DNA from 3 places in the Marinobacter sp. ST-43 genome. Region 1 is predicted to be linked to each of the others. Evidence: predicted binding sites of a transcription regulator. Region 1 holds the regulator's gene; each other region holds the start of a gene.
The links. Region 1 encodes sigma-54, which starts transcription at its own class of promoters, with help from an activator protein. Its sites were predicted from a motif close to ANTGGCATNNANNTTGCTNT; they were not measured.
Positions count from the first base shown of each region.

Region 2: a site for sigma-54 is predicted at 4,794-4,813, ahead of glnA (glutamate--ammonia ligase). Genes of this name have one in related genera too.
Region 3: a site for sigma-54 is predicted at 4,488-4,507, ahead of glnK (P-II family nitrogen regulator). Genes of this name have one in related genera too.

Region 1 is NZ_JASSVO010000002.1:105,188-111,364, forward strand. Features, by position in the region: gene lptB (LPS export ABC transporter ATP-binding protein) at 1-681, shown strand, start outside; gene QPL98_RS04710 (RNA polymerase factor sigma-54) at 870-2,399, shown strand; gene hpf (ribosome hibernation promoting factor) at 2,473-2,781, shown strand; gene ptsN (PTS IIA-like nitrogen regulatory protein PtsN) at 2,870-3,340, shown strand; gene rapZ (RNase adapter RapZ) at 3,395-4,279, shown strand; gene QPL98_RS04730 (HPr family phosphocarrier protein) at 4,286-4,555, shown strand; gene mgtE (magnesium transporter) at 4,647-6,008, shown strand; gene yjgA (ribosome biogenesis factor YjgA) at 6,026-6,177, shown strand, end outside.
Region 2 is NZ_JASSVO010000009.1:64,248-70,424, forward strand. Features, by position in the region: gene QPL98_RS12465 (porin) at 1-290, opposite strand, end outside; gene QPL98_RS19455 (porin) at 284-607, opposite strand; gene dtd (D-aminoacyl-tRNA deacylase) at 1,098-1,553, opposite strand; gene pip (prolyl aminopeptidase) at 1,661-2,623, opposite strand; gene typA (translational GTPase TypA) at 2,743-4,554, opposite strand; gene glnA (glutamate--ammonia ligase) at 4,948-6,177, shown strand, end outside.
Region 3 is NZ_JASSVO010000005.1:85,493-91,669, forward strand. Features, by position in the region: gene speA (biosynthetic arginine decarboxylase) at 1-1,617, opposite strand, end outside; gene speE (polyamine aminopropyltransferase) at 1,756-2,637, shown strand; gene QPL98_RS09310 (ammonium transporter) at 2,701-3,972, opposite strand; gene glnK (P-II family nitrogen regulator) at 4,040-4,378, opposite strand; gene QPL98_RS09320 (accessory factor UbiK family protein) at 4,757-5,008, shown strand; gene QPL98_RS09325 (YifB family Mg chelatase-like AAA ATPase) at 5,075-6,177, shown strand, end outside.

The DNA.
Region 1 (6,177 bases):
AAAAAAGTGGTGCTGGACGTTTCTCTGGAAATTCGCTCCGGCGAGATTGTCGGCCTGCTCGGCCCCAACGGCGCCGGCAAGACCACCTGCTTCTACATGATCGTGGGCCTGGTGCCTGCGGATCACGGCCGGATCACCATCGACACCCAGGACATCACCCCGCTGCCGATGCATGGCCGCGCCCGCAAGGGCATCGGCTACCTGCCCCAGGAAGCCTCCGTGTTCCGCAAACTGACCGTACGGGACAACATCATGGCCATCCTCGAAACCCGCAAAGGCATGAGCCGGGCGGAACGGGACGCCAAGCTGGAAGAGTTGCTGGAAGAGTTCCACATTACTCACATCCGGGACAGCGTGGGTATGGCACTATCCGGCGGCGAACGCCGCAGGGTTGAAATCGCCCGGGCGCTGGCCATGGAGCCTGCCTTTATTCTGCTGGACGAGCCCTTCGCGGGCGTAGACCCCATCTCAGTGAGTGACATCAAGCACATCATCCGGCACCTTCGGGACAAGGGCATCGGGGTCTTGATCACCGACCACAACGTTCGGGAAACCCTCGACATCTGCGAGAATGCCTACATCGTTTCCGGAGGCCACATCATTGCCTCCGGCAATGCCGAAGCCATTCTGGCAAACCAGCAGGTGAAAGAAGTATATCTGGGCGACGAGTTCCGGCTCTGACCTGATAAAACAGGGTTTATCCGAGGCCTGATTGTTTTGATGATCTGTAGCAAGTAAACTCGGCAAAAAACTTGCTTATACTGTTCACAGACAATGGCAAGTAACCAGCGTACAACATTTTTTTCGGCCTGTGCGCCGGCAAAGCAACAACCGGGATGCCCACGAGTTATGGATCTTGAGCCATGGTTATGAAAGCCTCATTACAGCTTAAGCTGGGCCAGAGTCTGACCATGACGCCCCAGCTGCAGCAGGCTATACGCCTGCTGCAGCTTTCTACCCTCGATCTCCAGCAGGAAATCCAGCAGGCGCTGGAATCAAACCCCATGCTGGAAACCTCCGAGGACGATGAGCACGCTGAAGGCGACGAACGCGAAGAGCACGAGCACAGCGAAGCTTCCGGCTCTGAGACCACCCAGGACGACAGCCACCAGGACGCGAGCCCGGACTGGGACGAAACCGAGAACGGCCCAGACTGGTCGTCCGAGAACGATATTCCGGACAACATTCCTGATGATCTGCCGGTTGATACCGCCTGGGATGACATCTACCAGTCTGCCCCGGCGCCGGCCAGCAAGGGCGAAGACGAGCACGAATCGGATTTCGAGACTCGTAATTCGCCCACCGAAACCCTGCAGGATCACCTCGAGTGGCAGCTGAACCTGACGCCCCTGAGCGAGCGGGATCAGGCCATTGCCCACGCGCTGCTGGATGCCGTGGATGAGCGCGGCTACCTGACGTCTGACATCGAGGACATTCACGCAGGGCTGCTGGACGAATCCGAAGAAGATCCGCTGGAACTGGACGAAGTGGAAGCGGTACTCCACCGCCTGCAACACTTCGACCCGCCCGGCGTGTTCGCTCGGGATCTCCAGGAATGCCTGCTGATTCAGCTCAACCAGCTGCCACCGGATACCCCCTGGCTGCGCCAGGCGAGACTGGTGGTTACCCAGTTCCTGCATCTGCTTGGCAACCGGGACTACGCACAGCTGTTGCGCCGCAGCCGGCTCAAGGAAGACCAGCTGAAACAGGTACTGGCCCTGATCACCAGCCTGAACCCTCGCCCTGGCGATGTCGTGGACCGGGCCGAACCGGATTACGTTATCCCGGACGTCATCGTACGCAAACACGAAGGCCGCTGGCGGGTTGAACTCAACCCGGAAATCGCTCCGCGTATCCGGGTGAATGCCAGCTACGCGTCACTGATCCGCCGGGCTGACAGCAGTGCCGATAACACCTACCTGCGCGACCAGCTGCAAGAAGCGAAATGGTTTATCAAGAGCCTGCAAAGCCGGAATGAAACCCTGCTGAAAGTGGCCACCCGCATCGTTGAACACCAGCAAGGGTTCCTCGATCAGGGCGAAGAAGCCATGAAGCCTCTGATCCTGTCTGACATTGCCCAGGCGGTGGAAATGCACGAGTCCACGATTTCCCGGGTTACCACCCAGAAGTACATGCACACGCCCCGCGGTATTTTTGAGCTGAAGTACTTTTTCTCCAGCCACGTCAGCACCGCCGAGGGCGGCGAATGCTCGTCTACAGCCATCCGGGCGATGATCAAGAAGCTGATTGCCGAGGAAACCCCGAAAAAGCCATTGAGCGATAGCAAAATTGCAGCCATGCTAGGGGAACAGGGAATCAACGTGGCGCGGCGTACCGTGGCCAAATACCGGGAGGCCATGCATATTCCTCCCTCGAACGAACGAAAACGCCTGGTTTAAACTTTCGCCGGTGCAAGATGCACTGGCACGCAAGCCGGCAAGCACGCCGGCAGTATGACAACAGGAGACGCCTATGCAACTCAACATTTCAGGCCATCACGTAGAACTGACTCCCGCTCTGAAGGATTACGTCAACACCAAGTTCGAGAAGCTGGAGCGTCACTTCGACCACATCAGTAACTGCCAGGTCACACTGGAGGTCGAGAAGGTGCGCCAGATGGCGGAAGCCACGCTGCACGTGATTGGTGGTGAGATTCACGCAAAGGCAGAAAATGAGGACATGTACGCCGCAATCGACGCTCTGGTCGACAAGCTGGACCGTCAGATCCTCAAGCACAAGGAAAAGAACGTAGACCGGATGCACGGTAACGGCGGTCGCTGAAGCGCGAACCTTACCGGGTGTTTCATGAAACGAGCTGCGGCGGGGCTAACCGGCCGCAGCCTTTTTTTTACGGACATGCAGTCGATCCATGAGCGAGCCATCCCTGACCATCGACAATATTCTTGCCCCTGAACTGACCCTGTGTAAGGTGCCGGCCTCAAGCAAGAAACGTGTGCTGGAGTTCATCGCTGAACGGATTCACTTTCAGGATGAAATCCTCAGCGACACCCAGATCTTCAACAATCTGGTCTCCCGCGAACGGCTGGGTAGCACCGGTATCGGCGAGGGTATTGCCATCCCCCACTGCCGACTGGAAGGCCTGGACCGGGTCATCGGCGTGCTGATGACTCTGGAGGAGCCGGTAGACTTTGATGCTATCGATAACCAGCCGGTAGATCTGGTGTTTGCACTGATCGTCCCCAAAGAAGCCACCAGTGAACACCTGGAGTTACTGAGCCAGCTGGCGGAGCGCTTCAATGACAGCACCTTCTGCGCCCGGCTGCGCCAGTGTGAAGATGCCGCGAGCCTTTACCAGCGTATGGCGGAGAGTAATCACTGAGATCAGCCTGATATCTGGACAGGCTGCCAGGCAGATTGAAGGAGAAACAGTCCCATGAAGCTGATTATCGTCAGTGGCCGATCCGGTTCCGGCAAGAGTACGGCTCTGCATGTGCTGGAAGACCTGGGATTCTACTGCATCGACAACCTGCCCATTGGTTTGCTGTTCCCGCTGACCCGGGAGGCGGCCACCCAGGAAGCACCGGGCCGGCTGAAGAAAATGGCCGTCAGTATTGATGCCCGTAATCTTTCTGCCGAGCTGGCCAATTTTGAAACCATCTACCAGCAACTGAAGCAGACCGGTGTCGAGCTTGAAATCATTTTCCTGGATGCCGACGAGCAGTCACTGCTGCAGCGCTTTCACGCAACCCGCCGCAAGCATCCGCTGAGCGATGACAAGACGTCTCTGCGGGAGGCAATCACCAACGAAAAGCAATTACTGGAACCCCTGTCAAAGCTGGCCGATCTTTACGTCAACACGACCGGGCTCTCCATGTATGAGCTACGCGACATGATCAAGCAGCGCGTGGCCGGCCGCAAGGATCAGGAACTGGCACTGCTGTTCCAGTCCTTTGGCTTCAAACATGGCGTGCCGGTGGATTCAGACTACGTCTTCGACGTCCGCTGCCTGCCCAATCCATACTGGGACACCAGCCTGCGCAAGCACACCGGCGTTGATCAGCCGGTCATCGAATTTCTTGAACGGGAACCGCTGACACGTCAGATGGTGGATGACGTCACGGGCTTCCTGAATACCTGGCTGCCCTCGTTTGCCGACAGCAATCGTAGCTACATGACCATTTCCATCGGTTGCACCGGTGGCCAGCACCGCTCCGTTTATGTGTGTGAGCAGCTCGGACGCTATTTCCGCGACAATTACCGCAATGTGCAGGTGCGCCACACCGAACTGCCACACCTTCAAGCCCGGGGAGAAATCTGAGCGCCTATGATTTGCCGCCCCATCACCATCATCAACAAACTCGGCCTGCATGCGCGGGCCACGGCGAAGCTTGTGGCCACCGCATCAGACTTTGACAGCAAGGTGCGAATCCGCGGCAAAGGCCGGGACGTAGACGCCAAGAACATCATGCAGGTGATGATGCTGGCCGCCAGCCAGGGCACCGAAGTGGAACTGGTTGCCGATGGCCCGGACGAACAGGATGCCATCGACGCGCTGGCTGCCCTGATCAACGATTATTTTGGTGAAGGGGAATAACCTCCGGTTTCGTCATTCACCTACAATCCTTTCTCACGTGTGCCACCTAACTCCGCTATAATGCAAAGGTTTTCTGATCGCAGGTGGTTCAATGACCGACATTCTGGAAAAAAGCCAGGCCCGCCAACGCCTTCGCTCACTCAGTGAAGCGCTGGACAGTGGTGCCCTCAAGCAGGTGGCCCGCATTCTGAATGGCGGTCTGAGCCCCAGCGATATTGCTCACCTTCTGGAATCCTCGCCACCACGCCAACGGGCCCTGCTCTGGAACCTGGTCGACAAGCAGCTGGAAGGGGAAGTCCTCCAGTACCTTGGCGACGATATTCGTAGCTACTTCCTGAGCCAGCTGAACGCGCAGGAGCTGGCGGACATTCTGGAAGATTTCGAGTCGGATGACCTGGCCGACTTGCTTCAGCAATTGCCGGACACGGTGATCCAGGAAGTCCTGGACACCATGGACGAGCAAGACCGTCAGCGGGTCGAGGAAGTCCTCGCTTACCCGGAGGACACTGCCGGCGGCCTGATGAACACCGATACCATCACGGTACGGCCGGACATCAGCATCGACGTTGTGTTGCGCTACCTGCGCCGTCACCGCAGCCTGCCCCCGATGACCGACAGCCTGATTGTGGTCAGCCGTCGGGACGAGTTTATCGGCATGCTGCCCATTACCCGGATGCTGGTATCCAATCCCGCGGCTACCGTTCGGGAAGTGATGGACACGGACATTGAACCCATTCCCGTGTCCCTGTCCGACACCAAGGTCGCCACTCTGTTCGAACGCTACGACCTGATTTCTGCCCCTGTGGTGGATGAGACCAACAAGCTGCTGGGCCGGATCACCATCGATGACGTGGTCGACGTTATCCGTGAGGACGCAGACCATTCCCTGATGAGTATGGCTGGTCTGGATGAAGACGAGGACACCTTTGCCCCGGTGATGAAGACCACCCGCCGGCGCGCGGTCTGGCTGGGCATCAATCTGATCACGGCCTTTACCGCATCGGCCGTGATTGGACTGTTTGAAGACACTATTGCCAAAGTCGTTGCACTGGCCGTACTGATGCCAATTGTGGCCAGCATGGGCGGCATTGCCGGTAGCCAGACTCTGACCCTGGTGATCCGGGGCATGGCCGTTGGCCAGATCAGCGGTGCCAACGTGGGCTGGCTGCTGAACCGTGAGTTTCTGTCCGGGGTACTGAACGGCCTGCTGTGGGCGGTGGTGGTTGCCACCGCCGCGGTGGTCTGGTTCCAGGACTGGCTGATTGGTGCCATCATCGCGGCGGCACTGGTTATTAACCTGGTGGCGGCGGCGCTGGTGGGCACCGTCTTGCCGCTGTTCCTGAAATCCCGGAACATTGACCCGGCCCTGGCCGGCAGTGTGATACTCACCACCGTAACCGACGTTGTCGGCTTCATGGCCTTCCTGGGACTGGCCACCATTTTCTATGCCTGAGCAACCTGTGACCTACCATGACTGACCAATTTGACGACGAATTCCAGGACGACCTTGGCCCCAGCAAATCGCAGCTGAAGCGCGAAATGCACGCGCTTCAGGATCTGGGCAAACGCATGCTGGACCTGAACGACGAACAGCTGGCCACCCTGAGCATCAGCGAGACCCT
Region 2 (6,177 bases), on a different contig from region 1:
ACTGCATACACTGCTGAGAGCTGCCATGGGTAAGCTTTCTCGCCGCTAGTTTCAACATCGCTGAGCTCGCCAGTTACTGGGTCAGCCACTTGGCGAACGCTAGTTTCTCCATCACCTTTGAACTGAACAGCTGCGCCCAGAGTCAGACCACCGAAGGACGGGGAGCGATACTGAATCAGGTCGCTTTCGCCAGTCTGGTAACCCGGAGACAGGCTCAGAGTTGCAACTTCGAAGAACTGGTTGATTTCGTCAACAGCTGTCTCGTAAGTTGAATCGTCCTTACCTACCAGATCTGACCAAAGTTATCGCCACGAACACCTACATAAGCTTCGTCGATCTCATAGATGCCAGAGCCAGCGTCGTTGTTATCGTCAGCATTGAAGTGGAATTCGGCTTTGAAGAAACCTTCAACACCCGGAGCGACCTGGTGGTCGTGCAGCACGCCAATGGTAGAACCATTGTCGAAATGCTCAACTTCGGAACCGCCACCGTCGACGTTATCATGGGTAACGGCCAGCTGGATGTTACCGTAGATAGTCGGCAGGTTGCTTTCCTGGGCCAGCGCAGCGCCAGAGAAGGTTGCAGCTGCAATAGCAGAAGCAAGAATCGTTTTTTTTCATGTTGCGTCTTCCTTTTTGAGTTAACTCAGGTTTTCGACGGGTCTAAATCCCGATTTTTATTGGCCGGCACAACGCTTGGCTCTGCCTGCCGGGTATCTGACTGCCCCTGTCATTCCTGTGGGAACAGCTTTTCTTCTTTTTATAAGACAAGCACGCTTGCCTTAGATCTCAACCACTTACACAGCTTTATTAAAGCTCTGCGTGATGAACCTGCTTTAATACAATGTTCCATTTTTTGCAAATTTTTAATGGCCATTTTTTAGCCCCATTTGCATTCGTAACCTTTGTCGTTAGATCAGCCTGGACTAACAACCTCTCCCGTTTCCACAACAAATTCAGGGCCAGATAACCAAAAAAATCCACAAAACAACCGGTTACCTTCCAACCGAGACCTTCACATTCTGAGGCCACAAAACAATACCCCAAATCACGCACTTTCGTGAGGCACTGTTGGCAACTGCGTCACATTTTTGTGCACTACCCTCTCCGGGCAGACTCCAACATAAAGGTAACCGGGCCATCATTGATCAGTGCCACTTTCATATCTGCACCAAACTTCCCCGTACCTACACGCTCGACGCCTAGCTGGCTACTTGCTTCAGCCACAAAGTCACCATAAAGCCGGTTCGCCAGCTCCGGTGCGGCCGCCAGGGAAAAACCCGGGCGCGTGCCAGAGGACGTGTCAGCAGCAAGCGTAAACTGAGGGACTACAAGTAATGAGCCACCGGCATCCTGAACATTCACGTTCATCCGGCCCTGCTCATCGGGGAAAACCCGATAGGAGAGGATTTTTCGGCACAGTTCCTTTGCCTCATTCAGTGTATCGTTCCTTTCTACGCCGAGGAGCAAGAGCAACCCGGGACCAATACGGGCAATCGTTTCACCATCCACGGCTACACTGGCTTCCGAAACGCGCTGGATCAGTCCTTTCATTCATTCCCTTGAGCGTTAACACCGAGGGTTAAATTTCTGAAACGCGAAAAGTGTATAGAGCCCGCAAGACCACCGCAACCCTGTCAGATCAATAAAAAGTCGCATTCTCAGCCAACAGAGGGAAGACTTCTGGCAACCACATTCTCAACGCCCCGCATCAGGGCATCCACAATTGCCGGCTCGGATGCCGAGTGGCCAGCATCCCGGATAATCTGAAATTCCGCCTCCGGCCAGGCCTTACTCAGCGCGAGGGCATTATCCAGCGGGCAAACCATGTCATAGCGGCCGTGAACAATCACGCCCGGAATGTCCTTTAGCCGCGAGGCATCACGCACGATCTGGTCGGGCTCAAGGAACGCATGATTCATGAAATAGTGGCATTCAATCCGGGCCAGCGCGATGGCCACATGAGGGTGGCCAAAATGCTCTACTACTTTGGGATTGGGATGCAATGTGGCGCACCGCCCTTCCCAGACGGACCAGGCTTTCGCGGCCTGAATCTGCACCAGCTCATTGGCACTGGTCAGGCGCCGGTAGTAGGCCGACACCATATCATTCCGCTCCACCTCCGGAATCTGGGCAAGGTAGTCCTGCCAGTAATCCGGGAATACCCGGCTGGCGCCGTCCTGATAAAACCAGTGAATATCCTGGGGCCGGCACAGAAAGATACCTCTCAATACCAACCCCAGAACCCGGTCTGGATGGGTTTCGGCATAGACCAGGCTTAGCGTGGAGCCCCAGCTTCCCCCAAACAGCAACCAGCGATCGATGCCGAGAAAATGCCGAACCGCCTCAAGATCCTCAACCAGTTTGTCTGTGCTGTTACCCTCCAGCTCGGCCAACGGGGTCGATCGTCCGGCGCCCCTCTGATCCAGCAAAATAATCCGGAAACGTTCGGCGTCGAAAAAGCGCCGGTGGTAATCCTCACAACCGCCACCCGGCCCGCCATGAACGACAATCACCGGAATTCCGTCCGGATTGCCGGATTCCTCGAGGTACAGCTCATGGGGATGATCCACCGCCAGTCGGTGGCGTGCGTAGGGCTCGATTTCAGGATAGAGGGTCAGCATGGAAAACTCCGTTTCGGGGATAACGGCAGTCTAGCTGAGACGGGCGAGGAAAATACAGGGGCCAGGAAAACAGACGGAAGCGTTTACTGCCTCACAACGATTTCCTGGCCCCGGAAGAGTTACTTCTTGTTAGCGCGCTTACGCTCGTTTTCGGTCAGGAGCTTTTTGCGCAGACGAATGGACTTGGGCGTTACCTCAACCAGTTCGTCGTCGTCGATAAACTCCAGCGCCTGCTCAAGAGTGAACTTGATGGGCGGCACCAGGCCGATCACTTCGTCTTTACCAGAGGCACGCATGTTGTCCAGCTTCTTGCCCTTGGTGGGGTTAACCACCAGGTCGTTGTCGCGGCTATGGATACCACACAGCTGGCCTTCGTAGATTTCCTGGCCCGGGTCCAGGAACAGCTTGCCCCGGCTCTGCAGGGTTTCCAGCGAGTAGGTCAGCGCGGTACCGGTCGCCATGGAAACGATAACGCCGTTCTGACGGCTGGTTACGTCACCCATTTTCACCGGGCCGTAGTGGCTGAAGGTGGAGGTCAGGATGCCGGTACCGGAAGTCATGGTCAGGAAGGTGTTCCGGAAACCGATCAGGCCACGGGCCGGAATGGTGTATTCCAGGCGGATACGGCCCTTACCGTCCGGGATCATGTTGGTCATGTCACCCTTGCGCAGGCCCATCTGCTCCATAATCGGGCCCTGATGCTGCTCTTCGATGTCGATGATCACGTTTTCATACGGTTCTTGCTTCTCGCCGTCGACTTCCTTGATCACCACCTCCGGACGGCCTACGGCCAGCTCGAAGTTTTCGCGGCGCATGTTCTCGATCAGAACCGACAGGTGCAGCTCACCACGACCGGACACCTTGAACTTGTCGGCAGAATCGCCTTCTTCAACCCGCAACGCCACGTTGTGCAGCAGCTCTTTTTCCAGACGCTCTTTGATATTACGGCTGGTTACATACTTGCCTTCTTTACCGGCGAACGGGGAATCGTTCACCTGGAAGGTCATGGATACGGTGGGCTCGTCTACGGTCAGCGCCGGCAGCGCTTCAACGTTAGAGGGATCACACAGGGTATCGGAAATATACAGCTGGTCCAGGCCACTCACACACACAATATCGCCAGCCTGGGCTTCTTCAACTTCCACACGCTGCAGGCCGGAATGGCCCATGATCTTCAGGATACGACCGTTACGCTTCTTGCCGTCGGCACCGATAGCCACCACCGGGGTGTTGGTCTTTACCTTACCACGCATGATTCGGCCGATACCGATGACACCCAGGAAGCTGTTGTAGTCCAGCTGGGAGATCTGCATCTGGAACGGGCCATCCAGATCAACCGAAGGCGCTGGCACGTGGTCAACGATCGACTGGAATACCGCATCCATGTTGTCGTCGAGGTTTTCGTGCTCCATGCCGGCAATGCCATTCAGGGCACTGGCGTAAACAATAGGGAAGTCCAGCTGCTCGTCGGTGGCACCCAGGTTGTCAAACAGATCAAATACCTGGTCCACAACCCAGTCCGGGCGCGCGCCCGGGCGGTCAATCTTGTTCACAACCACAATCGGGCGCAGACCCGCTACGAAAGCTTTCTGGGTTACGAAACGGGTTTGCGGCATGGGGCCGTCGATGGAATCCACCACCAGCAGCACACTGTCCACCATACTCATTACACGCTCTACTTCACCACCAAAGTCAGCGTGGCCCGGGGTGTCTACGATATTGATGTCGTAGTCTTTCCATTTTAGAGCAGTGTTTTTTGCCAGAATGGTAATGCCACGTTCTTTTTCCTGGTCGTTGGAGTCCATTACACGCTCGTTCTCGAGCTCTTTCCGGTCCAGCGTGCCAGACTGGCGCAGCAGCTGGTCAACCAGGGTGGTCTTGCCATGGTCAACGTGGGCAATAATGGCAACGTTTCTAAGCTTATCAATCACAACGGGTATCCTGAAGAAATTAGCGGCGCGCAGTATATCGAAAAGTCCATGGCGATAATATGAAGATTAGTGCCTAATATGTAACCAATCGGGGCTTGCACCATAATTATGCGTTATTAGCCAACTCGCACCACTATGGTGCACCGCGGTGGTGCAATAGGCGCCGTCTTCGACCAAGGAGCTGCGCCACATTAGCCCGAAAGCCTTGTCGCTGCGCTGTTCTGGCGCAGCCGACAAAAACTGGCAAGCCGATTGCTTATCCCAAAGCAGCCGCATAGTGAGGGTAAGGGCCACAAGCTTCTGGTAAGCTTCCCTGACCTGAAAAAAGATCGGGCCTCAGAACACTGAACGATCCGGCACAACGAACATGTAAAACCTTACGGAGCATGCACAATGTCCAAGACGATTGATTTGATCAAAGAACACGAAGTCAAGTGGATTGACCTGCGTTTCACCGACAGCCGCGGTAAAGAGCAGCACGTGACCCTGCCGGCCACCGAGGCGGACGAAGACTTTTTTGCTGACGGCAAGATGTTCGACGGTTCCTCCATTGCCGGCTGGAAAGGCATCAACGAATCCGACATGATCCTGATGCCGGACGACGAAACCGCCGTTCTGGACCCGTTCACCGAAGAAACCACCGTCAACATCACCTGCAACATTGTAGAGCCTTCTACCATGCAGGGTTATGAGCGCGATCCCCGTTCTGTTGCCCGTCGCGCCGAAGAATACCTGAAGTCCACCGGCATTGCCGATGGCGCCCTGTTCGGCCCTGAGCCTGAGTTCTTCGTGTTCGATTCCGTTAAGTGGAACGTCGACATGCAAGGCGCTTCTTACCACATCCACTCTGAAGAAGCGGCGTGGGTTTCCGGCGAAGACTTCGACCGCAACAACATTGGCCACCGCCCGGGCGTGAAAGGCGGCTACTTCCCGGTTCCGCCGGTTGACAGCCTGCACGACCTGCGTGGCGCCATGTGTGCCGCCATGGAATCCATGGGCCTGGAAATTGAAGTACACCACCACGAAGTGGGCACCGCTGGCCAGTGTGAAATCGGTGTTGGCGCCAACACCCTGACCCGCAAGGCAGACGAAGTTCAGATCCTGAAGTACTGCGTGCACAACGTAGCGCACGCCTACGGTAAGACCGCCACCTTCATGCCCAAGCCGGTTGTAGGCGACAACGGTTCCGGCATGCACGTGCATATGTCCCTGAGCAAAGACGGCAAGAACCTGTTTGCCGGCGACAGCTACGCAGGCCTGAGCGAAGCGGCTCTGTACTACATCGGTGGCGTGATCAAGCATGCCAAGGCCATCAATGCCTTCACCAACCCGGCCACCAACAGCTACAAGCGTCTGGTTCCGGGTTACGAAGCACCGGTTATGCTGGCCTACTCCGCCCGTAACCGTTCTGCCTCTATCCGTATTCCGTACGTGAACAGCCCGAAAGCTCGTCGTATTGAAGTGCGCTTCCCGGATCCGGCCGCTAACCCGTACCTGGCCTTTGCTGCCCTGATGATGGCCGGCCTGGACGGTATCCAGAACAAGATCCACCCTGGCGATGCCATGGACAAGGATCTGTATGACCTGCCGAAGGAAGAAGCCCTGAACATTCCGAAGGTTGCC
Region 3 (6,177 bases), on a different contig from region 1:
CATCAGCAAAGGGGACTCCGGGTCGTGTTCGGGCAGTGGCAAGGTGGTTTCGATGCCCTGGCCGTCCACGTACTGATCAATCCGGCCGTCCGAATCGCAGGTGATATCCTGGATCACGGCCCGCCGGTTCAGTGACCGGTTAAGCCCGTTGATCGGCATCACCGGGAAAATCTGATCGATGCCCCAGACATCGGGCAGGGACTGGAACAGGGAAAAGTTCACGAACAGTTTCTCCGCAAGCTTCTCGTTCAGCTCGTCGATGATTTCCCGGTGCGCCCGGTTGGCGCTGTCCAGCTCGGCCCGGAGCATCCGGCAGCAGCGCACGTACAGGGTTTCGGCCTGGGCCCGCTCCTGCAGGGACAGCAAACCGTGGGCAAACTGGGCGTGGACATCGGCCATGGCGTGCAGGATGTCGTGATAGATTTCCGCCAGTGAGCGGGGCGAGCCTTCATCCTGAAGACTTTCCAGGTCTCGCCAGAGATCCTGCAGCGGCGCGGGGGCCTCAGCAGCGGGTTCCGTAGGCTCGCGGTTGTCCGGGTATTCGCGGTCAATCACATTGGTGACCAGTACCGAATGATGGGCGGTGAGCGCCCGGCCGGATTCACTGATCAGGTCCGGGTGCGGGATACCCTGGCGGTCACACTCGGACTGCAGCACGTGCACCACGTTGTAGGCGTATTCGAATACGCTGTAGTTCATGGAGCAGCTACTGCGGGAACGGGTTCCTTCGTAGTCGACACCCAGGCCGCCGCCGATATCGACGGTACCGATGGGGGCGCCCATAGCGTGCAGTTCCGTGTAGAAGCGAGCGCACTCACGCAAGCCGGTCTGGATGTCCCGGATATTGGCAATCTGTGAGCCCAGATGGAAATGCAGCAGTTGCAGGGTGCCCAGGGCTCCGGCCTGTTTCAGGGTATCCACCACATCCAGCACCTGGCTGGCAGACAGACCGAACTTGGACTTCTCGCCCCCGGTATTCTGCCAGTTGCCCTTGCCAATAGTCGCCAGCCGGGCTCGCACGCCAATCAGCGGGGAAATGCCCAGCTTTTTTGCTTCTTCCAGAATCAGTGGCAGTTCCGACTGCTTTTCCACCACGATAAACACCCGGTGACCCAGTTTCTGGCCGATCAGTGCCAGGCGGATGTACTCCCGGTCCTTGTAGCCGTTGCAGACAATCACCGAACCGGCCTGCTTTGCCAGCGCCAGTACGGCCATCAACTCCGGTTTGCTGCCGGCTTCAAGGCCCACCTGGTTGGCCGAGGCGGCCGGTTCGGCTGACAGCAGTTCTTCCACCACCCGGCGCTGCTGGTTTACCTTGATGGGGTAAACCGCCGTATAGCGGCCCCGGTAGCCCTGCTCCTGAGTGACTTTGTTGAAGGCATTGCAGAGCTTGTTGACCCGGTCATGCAGGATATCGGTAAAGCGAATCAGAACCGGCAGGGGCACACCGGCTTCGGCCAGCGAACGAGTCAGCGCCGGCAGGTTGATGCGGGCGTCGCTTCTGCCCCGGTCCGGGCAGATTTCAACCTCGCCCTGACCGTTGACTGAAATGTATCCGTCACTCCAGTGAGCGATGTTGTAGACCTTGTGGGCTGGTGATGCAGCGGTTTCAGCCATTGTTGCTATCCTGTCAGGAAACCCGGGGCGGCCGGCGGGCCGGTAACAGGCTGCATTGTAGGAGCTGACCACTGCACCTACAATACGCCCCTTTCAGATGCCCCGGCACATTGCAGCGGCACACAGTGGGAGACAGACATGACCGCATTGAACGAAGGCTGGTTCACCGAGGTATTTCAGGACCAGGGCACCGCTTTTTCCCTGCAGGTAAAGCGCAAGCTCCATGAAGAGCAGACGCCATTTCAGAAACTCGAAATCTATGAAACCGAAACCTTCGGCAACCTGATGGTTCTGGACGGCTGTGTGATGCTGACCACCAGGGACAATTTCCTGTACCACGAAATGATGACCCATCCTGCGCTGTTCACCCACAAGGACCCGAAAAAAGTGGTCATCGTCGGTGGTGGCGACTGCGGCACCCTGAAAGAAGTGCTGAAACACCCTGGAGTGCAGGAAGCCTGGCAGGTGGAGATCGATGAGCGGGTAACCCGCATGTCTGAGAAGTATTTTCCAGAACTGTGCGAAGCTAATGGCGACCCCCGTGCCAACTTCTTTTTCGGTGATGGCATCCAGTGGATGCGTGATATCGAGCCGAACAGCATTGATGTGCTGATTATCGACAGTACCGACCCGGTGGGTCCTGCGGAAGGCCTGTTCGCACTGGATTTCTATCGCGATGCCATGTTGGCCCTGAGGGAGGGCGGTATCATCGTGCAGCAGAGCGAATCCCCCCTGCTGCACACCAATACCATCATCAAGGACATTCACGATGACATGCACAAAGCCGGTTTTGGCCATGTGCAGACATTGCCATTCCCCCAGCCGGTATACCCCACGGGCTGGTGGAGCTGCACCATGGGCAGCAAGGAAAACCCGCTGAAGTATTTCCGCGAGGAAGATGCCAACAACCGCCCCTTTGTCACCCGTTACTATAATGCCGGGGTGCACCACGGTGCCTTGGCCATGCCGCAGTTTATGGTGGATGCGCTGGAAGATGAGGTTCGCCCGGAAGAGGGTTGAACCAGAGCTTAAAGAAAAAGGGCGCCACAAGGGCGCCCTTTTTCGTTCCGATAGGTAGCGGTGTTACTGCTTGCCGCTGACAAACTCCGGATAGGCTTCCATACCGCATTCGGAGAGGTCGACACCTTCGTACTCTTCCTCTTCGGTCACACGGATGCCCATGACAGCCTTCAGGATACCCCAGACGACCAGACTGGCTACGAATACCCAGATGAAGATGGTCAGGGCGCCGATGATTTGGCCGCTGAAGCTGACATCGCCGTTGGTAACCGGTACCAGCAGCAGGCCCAGCAGACCACAGACACCGTGGGCAGAGATGGCGCCGACCGGATCGTCGATGCGCAGCTTGTCCAGAGTGACGATGCTCAGTACCACCAGGATGCCGCCCAGGGCGCCCCAGATAGTGGCTGTCAGCGCGCTCGGGGTGGATGGCTCGGCGGTGATTACTACCAGACCGGCGATCGCACCGTTCAGCAGCATGGTCAGATCAGCCTTGCCAAACATCAGGCGAGCGGTGATCAGGGCGGCAATAGCGCCACCGGCAGCGGCTGCGTTGGTGTTCAGGAACACCATGGCCACGGAGTTGGCACTGGCGACGTCGCCGAGTTTCAGTACAGAACCACCGTTGAAACCGAACCAGCCCATCCACAGGATGAAGGTACCCAGAGCGGCCAGCGGCATGTTGGCGCCCGGGAAGGCACGGATTTCACCGTTGGGGCCGTATTTGCCTTTACGCGGGCCAAGCAGCAATACACCAGCCAGGGCCGCAGCGGCACCTGCCATGTGTACGATGCCGGAGCCGGCGAAGTCACTGAAGCCAAGATCACCGAGGTTGTACATACCGAACACATCGGCGCCACCCCAGGTCCACGCGCCTTCCAGCGGGTAGATAAAGCCAGTCATGAAGACCGCGAATACCAGGAACGCCCACAGCTTCATGCGCTCGGCAACCGCGCCGGACACGATGGACATGGCGGTGGCCACGAACACGACCTGGAAGAAGAAGTCAGAGGCCGCTGAGTAGATGGAGCCGCCGGTGAAGCCGTCTTCACGGGTGGCGAAGTCACCCAGTACGCCGTCCACGTCCACATCGGCGATGCCGGAGAGGAAGACGTTACCGCCGTACATGATGGCGTAACCGCACACCAGGTACATGGTGCAGGCCACGGCAAAGAGCGCGACGTTCTTGGTCAGGATTTCGGTGGTGTTTTTAGCACGCACCAGGCCGGACTCGAGCATGGCAAAGCCTGCGGCCATCCACATGACTAATGCGCCACACACGAGAAAATAAAAGGTATCTATTGCATACTGCAGGTGAAAGAGATTGCTTTCCATAGGAAGCCCTCCGCACAAGGCTCTTCAGGTTATAAGTTTTTTGCGTTGGCTGGGTGTCAGTTCTGGATCAGACCGCTTCTTCGCCGGTTTCGCCTGTCCGGATCCGGATAGCCTGTTCCAGTTCAGTCACGAATATTTTGCCGTCGCCGATCTTGCCGGTATTGGCTGCCTTGGTGATGGCTTCGATGACCTGGTCCAGCAGGTTGTCGCCAATGGCGATCTCCACTTTGACCTTGGGCAGGAAATCCACCACGTATTCCGCGCCACGATAGAGCTCTGTGTGGCCTTTCTGCCGACCGAAGCCTTTGACTTCAGTGACGGTTACGCCTTGTACGCCAATCTCGGATAGTGCCTCACGGACATCATCCAATTTGAAAGGCTTGATGATCGCTGTCACAAGTTTCATTGCTTTCTCCTTGGTAAAGCCGTCCCAACAGTGAGGGCCCGTCGGCCGGTTGTTGAGTTCGGGATGCTGCCACCTCGCACATCAATTGTGCGGATTGCGTACGAGGGCTTTAGCATCGGGTATGCCAACGCAAAAAATAGCTTTTAAAACAAACTCTTAATTATTGTCTGTGCCGAAATGGCGCAGCTTGATGCACTGTTGTGGTGCATTGTGCCTGCGATTGTCTCAAAACAGCGCAGTCGGGCCATCGGCCGCGGCCATTATAATGCCGACCGGGTACAGTATGGCAGGGGGTAGGGTGTGATACACTCCCGCAAACACCCCGGCGACACGGAAAATAGTCTGATATCGCCGAAAAACCGATACGAGAGGTGATTGATGAAAGGGCCCCAGGAAATTTTTTCTCAGTTGCAGGGTCAGTTTGGCCAGTTTGTTCCCGATATGGCTCGGGCAGCCCGGGAAGATTTTGAAACCCAGGCCCGGGCCACGGTGATGTCGGTTCTGTCCCGGCTGGAGCTGGTGACCCGGGAAGAATTTGATGCCCAGCAGGCGGTCCTGATGAAAACCCGTGAAAAGGTTGAGGCCCTGGAAAAACGTGTTGCCGAACTGGAGCAACGCCAGAGTTCCTGATGGTTTGCCCGGGCGGCAGGGTCGCTGCCCGCAACGACTGATTGTTCTGTGCCATGGAAGGTTGTCATGCTCGCTATTGTCCATTCGCGCGCCAGCATTGGCGTCTCTGCTCCCCCAGTTACCGTTGAGGTGCACCTGTCTGGTGGCCTGCCGGCATTATCCATCGTCGGGTTGCCGGAAACCGGAGTGAGGGAAAGCAAGGATCGGGTTCGCAGTGCACTGCTGAATGCCGGTTTCGAATTCCCCGCCCGTAGAATCACCATCAATCTCGCGCCTGCTGACCTGCCCAAAGAAGGTGGCCGTTTTGATTTGCCCATTGCCCTGGGCATCCTGGCAGCCTCCGGCCAGATTCCCCCCGAAAGCCTCGAAAGCCACGAGTTTCTCGGAGAGCTGTCCCTGGATGGTGCGCTTCGGCCCCTCAAGGGGATATTGCCCGCGGTACTGGCGGCTCGCGAAGCAGGCCGTTCGCTGTTGCTACCTCAGGACAACGCCGAGGAAGCTGCCCTTGCCAGCCGTGATGATGTGCTTGCCGCCAGCCATCTGCTGTCAGTATGTGAGCATCTGGCGGGCCGTGCCAGACTGGTTCCTGTTCCTCGATCTGAAACGCCGGGAGACGGTGCCGCAGCGGTGTCTGTGGCCGATCTCTCAGAGGTGCGAGGCCAGCAAGTGCCCCGTCGGGCGCTGGAGGTGGCCGCAGCTGGCGGTCACAATCTGCTGTTTTTCGGCCCTCCCGGAACCGGTAAAAGTATGCTGGCGAGCCGGTTACCGGGCATTCTGCCAGGTTTGCCAGATGAGGCAGCCATGGAGGTGGCCAGCGTGCATTCCGTTGCGGGCCAGCCGCTAAAGCCAGGTGGCTGGCGTCAGCCACCATTCAGGGCGCCTCATCACACGGCGTCTGCGGTGGCGCTGGTGGGCGGTGGCAGCAGTCCTCGCCCGGGCGAGATCTCTCTGGCGCACCGGGGGGTGTTGTTTCTCGATGAACTGCCGGAGTTTGAACGGCGGGTCCTGGAAGTGCTGCGGGAGCCTATGGAAACAGGCGAAATCTCCATCAGCCGGGCGGCGCGGCAGGTCACTTTCCCAGCGCGATTTCAGGTTGTGGCCGCCATGAACCCATGCCCGTGTGGTTACAGTGGTCACCCCAATATCGAGTGCCAGTGCACGCCGGCACA